Regions from separate parts of the Mycobacterium sp. IDUB_39 genome, predicted to be linked through region 2. Evidence: predicted binding sites of a transcription regulator. Region 2 holds the regulator's gene; the other holds the start of a gene.
What was found. Region 2 encodes LexA, which represses DNA repair genes until DNA is damaged. Its sites were predicted from a motif close to CGAACANNTGTTCG; they were not measured.
Positions count from the first base shown of each region.

Region 1: ACZY0X_RS03690 (CoA transferase subunit A) is a predicted target of LexA. The motif match lies at 1,064-1,077, and genes of this name have one in related genera.

Region 1 is NZ_JBVAXF010000001.1:753,910-760,754, forward strand. It holds gene ACZY0X_RS03680 (TetR/AcrR family transcriptional regulator) at 1-210, shown strand, start outside; gene ACZY0X_RS03685 (IclR family transcriptional regulator) at 201-968, opposite strand; gene ACZY0X_RS03690 (CoA transferase subunit A) at 1,182-1,949, shown strand; gene ACZY0X_RS03695 (3-oxoacid CoA-transferase subunit B) at 1,997-2,617, shown strand; gene ACZY0X_RS03700 (glycoside hydrolase family 76 protein) at 2,626-3,837, opposite strand; gene ACZY0X_RS03705 (TrmH family RNA methyltransferase) at 3,853-4,506, opposite strand; gene ACZY0X_RS03710 (hypothetical protein) at 4,499-5,401, opposite strand; gene ACZY0X_RS03715 (SDR family NAD(P)-dependent oxidoreductase) at 5,412-6,188, opposite strand; gene ttfA (trehalose monomycolate transport factor TtfA) at 6,260-6,845, opposite strand, start outside.
Region 2 is NZ_JBVAXF010000006.1:304,333-311,177, forward strand. It holds gene ACZY0X_RS23395 (acyl-CoA dehydrogenase family protein) at 1-910, shown strand, start outside; gene ACZY0X_RS23400 (LGFP repeat-containing protein) at 1,070-3,190, shown strand; gene lexA (transcriptional repressor LexA) at 3,206-3,904, opposite strand; gene ACZY0X_RS23410 (LysM peptidoglycan-binding domain-containing protein) at 4,113-4,559, shown strand; gene nrdR (transcriptional regulator NrdR) at 4,655-5,119, shown strand; gene ACZY0X_RS23420 (PhzF family phenazine biosynthesis protein) at 5,133-5,831, opposite strand; gene ACZY0X_RS23425 (alpha/beta fold hydrolase) at 5,880-6,845, opposite strand, start outside.

The DNA of each region.
Region 1 (6,845 bases), on a different contig from region 2:
ATCGAGGCCTGCCAGACGGCGTTCGCCGGCGTCGACGTCGACCCCGAGCGCGTCCGCGAGGTCGCCTCGTTCATCCCCGGCGCGATGCGCGGCCTTGCCTCGGAACGTCAGCTCGGTTCCTACTACGACCTCGAGCTGGCCCGGCGCGGGCTGACCAGTGCGATCGTCAACTACCTACGGGACTCGCGGCCCCAAGCACCTCAGACCTGAAGCCGGCCCGACAGCAGGTGAGCCTGCTCGAGCAGCAGCGTGCCCAACTCGTGGTGACGCTCCGGCTTGAACCGCGTCTCGACGCCGGTGAGGCTGAGCGCCCACGCTGGCCTGCCGCCTCTGTCGAACACCGCCGCGCCGATGCCCCAGCTGCCCTCGACGATCAACGCCGGGTTCACCGCATAACCGGTGTGCCGTGCGGCAGCTATGCGCGCACGGATCGCCGCCTCGGAATGCGCGGGCCCCCAACCTGATTCCGGCTGGACACGGCTGAAGTACCCGTCGACGTCGCGGTCCGGCAGATGGGAGAGGATCGTCAGACCTGCACTGGCCACGCCGAGCGGGAACCTGATCCCGACGTGCAGCACGTGCGAACGCAGCGGGAAGCTGCCCTCCTCACTGAGCACGCAGACCGTCTCATCGCCACGCCTGGCCGAGAAGAACGCGCTCTCACCGGTCTCGCGAGCCAACCGCGTGATCGCGGCACGGGCCTGGTCTGTCACGTCGTACCGATAGGCGGCGCCCACCCCGAGGAGGTAGAGCTCGGGCCCCAGCGACCAGCGTCCCGACTTGGGGTCCCGCGCCACGAGGTGTTCCTCGGCAAGTGACACCAGCAGTCGGTGGGCCGTCGGGCGCGCGAGGCCCGCCTCCTTGCCCAGTTCGGTCGTGGACGCCCCCGCGGGTTCGGCGGCGGCGACCGCCCGCAGCATGGCGCCTACCCGCGCGACGACGTTCGCCCCCGGCGATTGTGCGACCACGGCCCCGATCCTAGACGTTCACTGAGTGAACACCAAGGCGGTGGGCGCTCACTCTGCGAGCACTTTGCAGCTCCCCGCCACGCTGGGCTTGATTCCACTCAAATGTTCGTTGTTCAGTAGCTATCAAGCGAATCGATTGGCAACGCGATGCCCGCGCCATGAGAATTCGAGCGTTTGCAGAATGAACGTGACAGTCGCGCACGAAGGAGAGCCATGTCCTCGAAGGTCTACTCATCGGCCGCCGATGCCGTCTCCGACATCACCGACGGCGCAACCCTCGCGGTCGGCGGCTTCGGATTGTGCGGCATTCCGGACCAGCTGATCGAGGCCATCGCAGCATCGTCGGCAACCGATCTCGAGGTGTTCTCGAACAACTGCGGCGTCGACGGTGTCGGTCTCGGTGTGCTGCTGGGCCTCGGCCGCGTACGACGTGTCACCGCGTCCTACGTCGGCGAGAACAAGGAGTTCGCACGGCAGTACCTCGCAGGCGAGCTGGAGGTCGAACTCACCCCGCAGGGCACGCTCGCCGAGCGCATGCGCGCGGGCGGCGCCGGCATCCCCGCGTTCTTCACCCCCGCAGGTGTAGGCAGCCCGGTCTCCGACGGCGGCCTGCCGTGGCGGTACGCGCCCGACGGATCGATCGCCGTCGCGTCACCCCCCAAGGAGATCCGGGTGTTCAAAGGCAAGCGCTACGTACTCGAGGAGTCGATCAACGCCGACTTCGCGCTCGTGCACGCCAAACTCGGTGACACCAGCGGCAATCTCGTCTTCAACAAGACGGCCATGAACTTCAACCCGCTCGCCGCGATGGCGGGCCGCATCACCATCGCCCAGGTCGAGGAGTTGGTCGAGCCGGGCGAGATCGACCCGGCCGCAGTGCATCTCGCGGGTGTCTTCGTGCAGCGCATCGTGCACACCGGACCGCAGGACAAGAAGATCGAGAAACGCACCGTCAGCGAATCGAAGGGAACCGCCCAGTGAGCAGCCCCGAGAACAACGTCGCGACCGCAGGTTGGAACCGCAACCAGATGGCCGCCCGCGCCGCCGCGGAGATGATCGACGGCGAGTACGTCAACCTCGGCATCGGGCTTCCGACGCTGATCCCCGGCTACCTCAGCGGTGACGTGCACGTCACGCTGCACTCGGAGAACGGCATCCTCGGGACGGGTCCCTATCCAGAAGATGACGCCGTCGACCCCGATCTGATCAACGCTGGCAAGGAGACCGTGACGGTCAATGCCGGTGCGGCGTACTTCGATTCGTCACTGTCGTTCGGCATGATCCGCGGCGGGCACATTGACACCGCCGTGCTGGGTGGCATGGAGGTGTCCAAGAACGGCGACCTGGCCAACTGGATGGTGCCCGGCAAGATGGTCAAGGGTATGGGCGGCGCCATGGACCTCGTGCACGGCGCGGCCCGCGTCATCGTCGTGATGGAGCACACCGACCGCGCAGGCCACCCGAAGATCGTTCCCACCTGCACGCTGCCGTTGACCGGTCAGGGTGTCGTCGACCGCATCATCACCAATCTCTGCGTCATCGACGTGCCCGGCGACGGACGGCTCATCCTGCGCGAACTCGCGCCGGGAGTCAGCGTGGACGACGTCGTCTCCGCGACCGGTGCCGAGCTGACCGTCGACCTGGACTGAGTGGCGGTTCAGTCGGTGATGTCACCTTCGGTGACGTCGTCCTTGGCCGCATTGTCGTCGGTGGCGTCGTTTTTGAGGACGTCGCCTTCGGGGGCTTCGGTGACCTCGCCCTCGGTGGCGTCACCGGCGCTCAGTGTGTGGGCGGCCTCCATCAGCATCCACCCGGACAGCTGAACCGACAGATCCTTTTCCGGGATCGCGGAGGCGTTCACCGCGCCCGCAACGAACTGCGCCTCCTGACCGCCCGCCGTTGGCAGCTCGGCGGTTCGGTCCCAGAACGCGCCGAACAGCGGTAGCCCGTCGACCGTCTGCCGGTTGTCCCATGCCGCCTCGGCCGACTTGAGCACCAGGTCACTGGCCGTGGCCCGTGTCTCGGCATCCTCGGGTGTGATGTCGGGCAGCGTCGTCGCGGTCAGCGCCAGATAGCGCGCGGTGATGCCGTTGAACAGCCCGCCGTCTCCGCCGCCCGCGCCCTGGATGACGCCGTCGGGGGCCATGTTGTCCCGGATCGCCGCGACCAGCCGGTGCACGCGCAGCGCGTGGCGAGTGTCCTGGGTGCGCGCGGCGAGTTCGGTCTCGAGGCCAAGCACCACACCCTGGCAGTAGGTGTACTGCGCGCGGACCAATGAGCCCGCCTTGATGCCGTCGAACACCAGGTGGGTCTCGGGATCGATGAGCGTCTCGTCGATCCAGTCGGCCATCTGCTGGGCGCGGCGCAGCCGGTCGTCATAGCGGGCCAGAAAGATGCCCGCCGGACCGTTGGCCGGGGCGTTGAAGAACTGGTCCTGCTTGCGCCACGGGATGCCGCCGCCGTCCTCGGGCACCCACGAGTTGAGGAACTGATCGGCCAGCTTGTCGAGCGCCTTGTGCCGCTCCACGCCGCACAGCCGGCCCGCCCGCTCCAGGGCCAGCGCCAGCCACGCCATATCGTCGTAGTAGTCGTTGGTCCATCCGGTGTTGCGCAGCCAGTGGGCGCGGATCTGCCGTTCGATGCGCTTGAGTCGCTCGGGCTGCGGGTCGCGGACCTGGGCGTCGACCAGGCAGTCCAGCAGGTGGGCCTGCCACCAGTAGTGCCAGGTTCCATACAGCAGATACTTGCGCGCCCACGGCCAGGCGACGACACCGAGCTGCGTGCCCGGCAACTGCCACAGCTTTCGAAGGTGGCGCTTCTCGATCGCGGCTTCTGCGCTAGCCGCACGGTTGGCCCAGAGCTGATCCATGACGTTGATCCTGCCTTACCAGGCCCGAGCGAGGTCGGCATGTTGCGCTATCCAGGTGTGCATCGCAATGCCCGCCGCGACGGCCGCGTTGACGCTGCGGGTGGAACCGAACTGGGCGATCGACACCGTTGTGGTGGCGCCGTCCCTGGCGTCGTCGGTGATACCCGGTCCCTCCTGGCCGAACACCATCAAGCAGTTTCGCGGCAGCGCCGTGTGCTCGATGCGCACGGCGCCCGGCACGTTGTCCACCGCGACCACCACCAGACCCGCGTCCGCGGCGAACGCCAGCAGGTCGGCCGTCGTGTCGTGGTGCGCCAAACGCTGATAGCGATCGGTCACCATCGCACCGCGTCGGTTCCATCGGCGTTTACCGACGATGTGCACGGTGTCGACGGCGAACGCGTTCGCGGTGCGCACCACCGTCCCGATGTTGGCGTCGCTGCCGAAGTTCTCGATCGCGATGTGGAGCGGGTGCCTGCGGGTGTCGATATCGGCGACGATCGCCTCTCGCGTCCAGTACCGGTAGGCGTCGACGACGTTGCGGGTGTCACCGTCACACAACAGGTCCGGGTCGTACCGCGGATCATCGGGTAGCGGCCCGCGCACCTCGATATCCCACGGCCCAACACCCGGGGCAGCGCCCCATTCTGTGGGACCCGACTCAGTCACGCGTGGTCCACACCGCGGCATGCGTCCCGATCACCGACACCGTCGGATAGAGCAGCGCGGCGTTGATCTCCCCCTGCGTGCACAGCGACGCGCGCACGGAGATGGCGTCCAGGGCGTCGTCCGGGAGGACCAGCAGTGACGCACCGTAGGCCGAGCACGCGTGCGACAGCCCTCGTCCGGGCAGCGTGGGTGCCACCACGATCATCAGGGGACCGCCGCGTGCGAGCGCCTCATCGCGATATCTGGCTGCCACGCCACCGATCTCGAGACCGAGCAGCATGTAGCCATTGCCCTCGAATGCGGTCGGATCGCCGAGTGCCGTGGGTTCCAGCTTTGCGCCGTCCGCGCGGAAGGCATCGACACTCGTGGTCTGCAGCCGCAGGCCCGTGTCGTTCTCGTTGATGGGCGGTAGTCCGACCGGGAAGGAAGCCGGATAGGCCACCGTCGTGCCCGGGATCCGATCCTGTGGGGAGTACGCGTACACGCCACGCACCTGCGCCTGGTCCCGCATCGGGCCCAGGCACACCGTGCCGGAGAGCGTGTTGTCGGGGCCCGCGGTGGCGGGTTGGGTGCTCAGGCTGGTGACGTCGGCGCACCCGCCGATGGCGTTGGACTCGATCGGATGGACCAGCGCCCCGTAGAGGCCGAACCGGATGCTCTCCGGTTTGGCATGGGGTGCAGCGGGATCCGTCGGGGCGGCGTCGACGTCGACGAGTACGTAGTCGCCCTCGAACCGAAGATTGGCCACCGACAGGTTCCAGCCCAGGACCGCCTGGGACTCACCGATCTTGACCGACTGCGCCCCGTAGGGGCCTGCCGCATCGGCGTCGCCCGAACAGGACACCAGAACGGCTGTTGTGACGACGGCCAATACGGTCGCGACTAGTGCCCGCACTGCGCGCACGTCAGGTTCGCCCACGGCCGCGGCCCACGACCTTGGTCATGGCGCGCACCAGGTTTCGCGGAACCATCCGCCCGCCTGTGGTGAGCAACTTGTACTGCAGACCCGGCACGATGACCACCTGACCCTTGGCGACGCCGGCGAGCGTGTCCCGGACGACGTCGTCGACCTCGAGCCACAGGATCGACGGGGTGCCAGCCATGTCGATACCGGCCCGTTCGTGAAACTCGGTGCGCACGAAACCCGGGCACAGTGCGTGCACGCTGACCCCGGTGCCACCGAGGCCGTTGGCGAGTCCCTCGGAGAATGCGATGACCCAGGCCTTGGATGCCGAGTAGGTCGAGCCCCGGCCCGGCAGCAGGCCGGCGACGCTGGCGACGTTGATCACCGTGCCCGCGCCCTCGGCGAGCATTGGCGGCAGTGCCGCGTGGGTCAGTGCCATGACGGCCGTGACGTTGACGTCGAGCTGCGACTGCAGGACGCCGAGGTCAGCCGACCAGAACTCGCCTGACGTGCCGAATCCGGCATTGTTCACCAGGATTCGCACACCGCGGGAAAGCCGTTCGGCGACCTTCGCACGATCGGCCTCGACGGCCAGGTCAGCCGGCAGCACCTCGACGTGCGCACCTGCCTCGTCGTGCAGTTCGGCGGCGAGCAGCTCAAGTCGTTCGACGTCGCGGGCGACCAGGACCAGGTCGTAACCGTCGGTGGCATAGCGGCGGGCGAACCCCGCGCCCAGCCCGGACGTCGGCCCGGTGATCATGGCGACGGGACGTGGCATTCCGACAGGCTACTCAACGTCTGGATGCTCGACGACCAGCGCATGCCCCCGCGGCGGTGACGCCGTCGGGGCTAGCGCTGATAGTGCGGCGACTGGCGGATGTTGCGGGCCGGCGGACGCTGCTGCGTGTAGCGGCCCACGTCGGCCCGACTCGGCGGCTGGTCGCCACGGCCTGCGGGCAGCGCCGGTGCCGCCGCGAGCGGGCGGCCGGGTGAGCCTCCGCGCCGGGCCAGGGACGGACCCGTGACGCCGTTGGGGCTGGGCTGCGGGACGGGCGGAAGCACGCGGAGCAGATCGTTGAACTGCCGCACGGTGAGCAGGCCCTCATCCCACTGCGCGCGGGTGCTGGTGACCGGCATGGCCACGAGCGTCCAGTTCTGCTCGTTCCACATGATCTCGGCGCAGTCCGGGGCGGCGTGGGCGAACGTCACCATGCGGCGATCGCACGCGCGGCGCGCGGCGTCGAGGTTGGTCGAGTAGACCATCCGCGGGCCGATGGCGCCGAGCAGCCACACATCGCTCTCGCGGGGCTCCTTGATGTCCTTGAGCCGGACATCGACGACGACGTTGGTGCCGACCTTGCGGTGCAGCGCGATAACGGTCGCGACGTCCTCGAGATCGAAGATGAAGACGGCCTCGCCACGGATCTGACCGAGG
Region 2 (6,845 bases):
CGTCGGCCGCTACAGCGGTCTGGGCTTCGCACTGCACAACGACGTCGTCGCGCCGTACCTGTTGCGGCTGGCCACCGAGGAGCAGAAGCAGCGTTGGCTGCCGGGCTTCTGCTCGGGCGAGCTGATCACCGCGATCGCGATGACCGAACCGGGCACCGGGAGCGACCTGCAGGGCATCAAGTCCCGTGCGGTCAAGCAGGAGGACGGCAGCTGGATCCTGAACGGTGCCAAGACGTTCATCACCAACGGCGTCCATGCCGACCTGGTCATCGTCGTGGCCTGCACTGACCCCGACAAGGGCGCGCTGGGCTTCTCGCTGCTGGTCGTCGAACGCGGCATGGAGGGCTTCGAGCGCGGCCGCCACCTCGACAAGATCGGCTTGGACGCCCAGGACACCGCCGAGCTGTCGTTTGTCGATGTGCGGGTGCCCGCCGAGAACCTGCTGGGTGAAGAGGGGTCGGGCTTCGTCTACCTGATGCAGAACCTGCCCCAGGAGCGCATCAGCATCGCCGTGGTGGCCGCTGCGGGCATGGCGGAGGTGCTGGAGCAGACGCTGCAGTACACCAAGGAACGCAAGGCGTTCGGAAAGCCGATCGGCAGCTTCCAGAACACCCGTTTCACGCTCGCCGAGCTGTCCACCGAGGCCACCGTCGTCCGGATGATGGTCGATCAGTTCATCGAACTGCACCTCGAGGAGAAGCTGACCGTCGAACAGGCCGCGATGGCCAAGTGGTTCTCCACCGAGGCTCAGGTCCGCCTCAATGACCGCTGCCTGCAACTGCACGGTGGGTACGGCTACATGCGCGAGTATCCGGTGGCACGCGCCTTCCTGGACTCCCGGATCCAGACGATCTACGGCGGCACGACCGAGATCATGAAGGAGATCATCGGCCGTAGCCTCGGCGTCTGATGGCCCGAAATCGACGCGCGAGGGGCCCGCAGTCGGCGCGCAGGTGACGCGACACTTACACGCCACGGCCTGGATATCCCTCAAGATTGACGTCGCCTGACGCAAGGTTGACGGACGCGACACTTGCAGAGAACCCTCAGTGTGTCGCGGGGAGGAACGATGACTGGGCTGCAAAACCTGCTGGGCAGGTTCGTGGGGCGCTCGAGTGTGGCGCTCGTATTGGTTGCTGCTGTCGTGGCGTTGGCCCCGATGGCCCCGATCGCGTGGGCGACACCCGAGGGTGACGCCGACGCCGCGATCACACAGGTCTGGGATGCCAACGGTGGTGACACCGGCACCTTGGGTCCCAAGGACGGTGGCGTCTATGCCGTCGGCGCTGGCTTCGGTCAGAACTTTGCCGGCGGGCGGATCTACTTCACCCCCGAGACCGGTGCGCGCATCATGCAGGGCGCGATTCTGGACAAGTATCTGGCGCTCGGCGGGCCCGCGGACGGTGATCTGGGCTTCCCGAACATCGATGAGGGTGCGGGCCGGGCGCCCGACAGTCGCAACACGACGTTCAGTGCGGTCGACAAGCCGGTCATCTTCTTCACCCCCGACACCGGTGCGCGGGTGGTTCGTGGCGCCATCAACGCGGCGTGGGACGCGCTTGGCGGATCCGCGGGTGTTCTCGGTGTGCCGACGGAGGACGAGGTCTACCGCGGTGAGGTGGTGTCTCAGAAGTTCACCGGTGGCGAGCTGTCGTGGAACCGGGCCACCAAGACCTTCACGACCACCCCGCCGGAGCTGGCCGATCAGCTCAAGGGTCTCGAGATCCCGGGCGACGCGACGTCGGAGATCAATGCGGCGCGGCGCGCCGCGGGTGGGCCGCTTGGCCCACTCGGCGCCCCCGACGGACCGCCGCAACCTGTCGGCGACGGCAATCTGGTGCAGGCGTTCGGCGGCGGCAAGATCTTCTACAGCCCCGACCACGGCGCCGATGTGATCACAGGCCAGCTGCTGGAGAAGTACGAGAGCGTGGGCGGGCCGACGAGTGACCTCGGCTTCCCGATCGCCTCCGAGGCCGATGGTGGTCTCGCCCCCGCCAGTCGCATCGCGAAGTTCGCCGCCCCCGACGAGCCGGTGATCTTCTGGACGCCGGACTTCGGCGCTGTGATCGTGCGCGGCGCGATGAACGCGGCCTGGGCCAAACTCGGCGGCGCGACCGGCGATCTCGGTGCGCCGACCGCAGATCAGACCGAAAACGGCGATGTGATCACCCAGAAGTTCGCCAACGGGGCGATCACGTTCGATCGTGCGAGCAACGAGTTCTCCACCGAGCCGCCGAATCTGGCCAACGCGCTCGCTGGTCTCGCGGTGCCCGGTCAGGACGCCCCGAGGGCCCCCCAGGCCACCGGGCCGGCAAGCGATGACGGCGGGCAGCCGTGGTATCAGAAGTGGTGGTGGGCACTCGCCCTCATACCCGTACTCGTCCTGGTGGGTGCCGTGGTCGTCGCGGTGATCCTGAACCGGCGGCGCGGTGAGGACCGCGCACCGATAGACCGCTTCGACGACTACGACGACTATGACGACGGCGATCGTGACGATCATGATCACGACGACGATCACGATCACGATGACGACGACGAGGGCAACGACTTCGCGTCCGGCCCGATGCCGTCAGCAGGCCCGACACCGGCCAGCCAGCAGCAGCCCTTCGTGCCGTTGAGCGCGTGGGCGATGCCGAAGGACGACGAGGGCGGTGGCCCCGCGACCCCGGCCGCGTCCGTGCCGCCGGAGGTTCCCGCCGCACGTTCGTTGGACGGTGGATTCTCCCTCGATCAGGACGCGATCGACACGAAGCCCAACCTCATTGTGAGCGTCGTCGAGGAGCGCGACTCCACCGACGAGGAGACCATGGAGGACTCGGAGGCCTCGGAGGTCTGGGAGGACACCGAGGCCGTCGACGATGACCTCGAGGCCGCGGACGCCGCCGAGGCGGTCGACCCCGCAGCGGTGGATCATCCAGAGGAGGCTCGCCCAGAGGAGGCGGAGGCCGTTAGTGGGCCGCCCAGCGGTCGGCATGCGGCCATACAGCTCGATGAGCCCGCACCGGCTCAGACGTCGTTGCGGCTGGCCTCCGATGAGGGTGATGGTGCCCCTGCTGGATATCCGATCAAGGCTGACACCAAGACGGGACTGTACTGGCTACCCGGCTCGGAGCAGTACGACCGGGTGAAGGCCGAGGTTTGGTTCGCCAGTGAGGAATTCGCTCTGACGAACGGCTTCGTCAGAGGCTGACGCGGCTGACCGCCGTCACACCTTGCGGAGGACGGTGACGACCTTGCCCAGGATGGCCGCGTCGTTACCGGGGATCGGGTCGAACACCGGGTTGTGCGGCATCAGCCAGACCTGTCCCCGGGTGCGCTTGAACGTCTTGACCGTTGCCTCGCCGTCGATCATGGCGGCCACGATGTCGCCGTTGTCGGCCACATTCTGCTGACGCACGACCACCCAGTCGCCGTCACAGATCGCGGCGTCGATCATCGACTCGCCGACGACCTTGAGAAGGAACAGCGATCCCTCGCCGACGAGTTCGCGCGGCAGGGGGAAGACGTCCTCCACCGCCTCTTCGGCAAGGATCGGACCACCCGCGGCGATCCGGCCGAGAACGGGTACGAAGGTGGGTTCGGGCAGCGTGTCTGAGCCGGCGACGTCGGTGGTCACGATCGGGGTCACCATGTCGTCGGAACCGCGCACGTCCACCGCGCGGGGCCGGTTGGCGTCGCGTCGTAGGAAGCCCTTGCGCTCCAACGTGCGCAGTTGGTGTGCGACCGATGACGTCGAGGTCAGGCCGACGGCATCGCCGATCTCTCGGATGCTCGGTGGATATCCCCTGGTGGTGACCGAATTGCGGATGACCTCGAGGATGGTGCGCTGACGTTCGGTCAGCGCGGCGTCACGGCGCACAGGTGTGTCGTCGCTTCCGTCTCGTGTGTCGCTGCTGTCACTCATGTTGGCGAATCTAGTCCTGTCAACTCCGATAATCAAACATGTGTTCGACGCGTGTCGGAGGCGGCGCGCGATGGCCGGAACTTGTCGGTGGTCGCCGATATCGTTTGCAACAGTTCGATCACATGTTCTATTCATCGAACACCTGATCGATTATATTTCGAACACACAAGCGAACACACGCTCCGCCGCTTCACCGAAAGGCTCGAAGATGACCATCATCACCAGGGAGAACCCGACCGATCTCATCGCTCGCCCGGTGCGGCGACGTCCCGATGTGTCGCGGGGTCCGCAACGCCGTCGGCCGGCCGCGGAGCCGCTGCGGTACCGCGGCACCGGCGTTCTGATGTCGCGGGCTTCGCACCGCCGCAAGCCCATCACACCGGTCACGACGGTGCTGCTGGCGCTGATGGCAGCCGGCATCACGGTGTGGCTCGGACTAGTGGCCCAGTTCGGCGCCCCGCCCGAGGTGCCCCAGCCCGTGCCGGGCCAGCTGGCCGTCGTCCAGGTGCAAATGGGGGAGTCGCTGCAGCAGCTTGCCCGTCGCGTGGCCCCCGATGCGCCCACCGGTGCGGTCGTTGATCAGATCCGTGAGCTCAACGAATTGGATTCCGCCGCGGTCGATGCCGGGCAGACGCTTATCGCCCCCGTGGGCTGACGTGCGCCGTGCGCCGTGAACCCTGCGCCCGTGCGACGGTACGCTCGTATGCGACCGGGTTGCCCGGGCTGGTCATAGGCGGCGAAGGAGCGGTGATGCACTGTCCGTTCTGCCGTCACCCTGACTCTCGAGTGGTCGACTCCCGTGAGGCCGATGAGGGGCAGGCCATCCGCCGCCGCCGCTCGTGCCCGGAGTGCGGCAAGCGTTTCACCACCGTCGAGACCGCCGTGTTGGCGGTCGTCAAGCGCAGCGGGGTCACCGAACCGTTCAGTCGGGAGAAGGTGATCAAGGGCGTCCGCCGGGCGTGCCAGGGCCGACAGGTCGACGACGACGCGCTGAACCTGCTGGCTCAGCAGGTCGAGGACACCGTCCGCGCCGCCGGATCACCCGAGGTTGCCAGCAATGAGGTCGGTCTGGCGATTCTTGGCCCGCTACGAGACCTCGACGAGGTGGCCTATCTGCGGTTCGCCTCGGTGTACCGGTCGTTCTCCTCGGCCGATGACTTCGAACGTGAGATCGAGGCGCTGCGCGCGCACCGCAAGGTCGCCCCCTCCAGCTGACCGGGCGAGCGGGTCAGTCGATCTGCCTGGTGCCGTCGTCGACGACCCGGCCTGCGACCTTCACCCAGCCCTGGGCGTCCCAGGACGTGCGAATGTGTGAACCCTTGCCCTGCGTGATGGAGAGATCGCGACTCAAGTAGTCCGTCATGCGCACGGCCGCCGAACCGGTGGCCTCGTCCTCGGGGATGCCGAAGTGGCTGGCGAACATCCGCGACCGGATCGCACCGGCGGCCCGATCGCTCCACGACCACACGTAGTGCTCGACGTCCTCGGCGTAGTCATCTGGATCGGCGGCTAGGACCTCGTCGATCGATGACATTTCGTAAATGGAGAACTCCGGTGCCCACTCCGCGCGCGCGGTGATCGTGGTGAACTCACCGTCGGGTGCAGACTGGTGCTCGACCTGCACCACCCCGGCGGGCACCTGCAGCGTGTTGACCGGCGTCCCGCGGTTGCGCAGCCACCAGCCCGCTCCCACGGTCGGATGCCCCGCGAACGGAAGCTCGGTCGTCGGGGTGAAGATGTGCGCTATGGCGGTGGTGGCTCCTGGTGCCGGCAGTCCGACGAAAATGGTTTCGCTGTAACCCAATTGCGTGGCGATGCGCTGGCGGTCGGAGGGGGGCACTTGGTCGGCGTCAACCACGCCCAGGGGATTGCCGTGATTGCCGTCGGAGTCGGTGAAGACGCGCAACACGGTCACGTCGATAGCCATCTGCCGATGCTACGTCGTCGGGCGGCCGGACTGGGCGGCTCTGCGACCTCAGGTGGCGCTGCGCTCGTCGGTGTCCATCGCGTCCAGCACCGCGGCCCGGGTGCCGGTGGGACCGGTCAAGTCGGCCTCGGTGACACCCGTACGCAGCAGGTTCCGAAGTGCTTCCTGGTCGTGTGTCGCGGGGGCTGTCGAGTCGATGAACGTCTCCACGAGCGCAACGAAGCGGTCCGGATCGTCGTGGAAGGGGAAGTGGCCTGAGCCCTCGAAGATCTCGAGTTGTGAGCCCGGCATCGCCGCGTGCGCCATGCGGCCGTGACTCACGGGGATCACCGAGTCCTTTGATCCCCAGATCAGTTGAACGGGAACGGATTCGGTCAGATAACATCGGTCGAGCATGGTGACCACCTGGCCCCGCCAGTCCACCACTGCACGCAGGGTGCGGGCAAAGGCGGATGACGCCGTCGGCTCCGGCAGGTCGGCCAGGATGCGCAGCATGTTGGGGATGTCGCGGCCGACACCGGTCTTGCCGAACAGGGCGCCGCCCACTCGGCCGACCAGTTGCAGGGCGGGCAACACCATGGGCAGGCGCAGCGCTGCGAGGGCCTCGCTGCCCATCGGAAGGGACGCGATGCGCAGTGCGACGTTGACGTCCTTGGTCACGCCGCCCGCGCCAACGAGGATGAGCCGGTCCACCAATTGTGGGAACTGGTAGGCGAATTGCATGGCGACCCCGCCGCCCAACGAGTGACCGACCACTGTCACTCGTTCGATGTCGAGGACACTGAGCAGGTCGCGCATGCCGTTGGCGTAGGCGGCGACCGAGTAGTCGGCGCGCGGCTTGTCCGACTTCCCGTGACCCAGCAGGTCGGGCGCGATGACGGTGAACCGCTGCGCGAGCTTGGTCTGGACCGTGGTCCATGTCGTGGAGTTGTCGCCGATGCCGTGAATCAGCAGGATCGGGGGACCGGATCCGGCCACTCGGAAGGCGCGACGGTATCCGTGGATGGTGCGGTA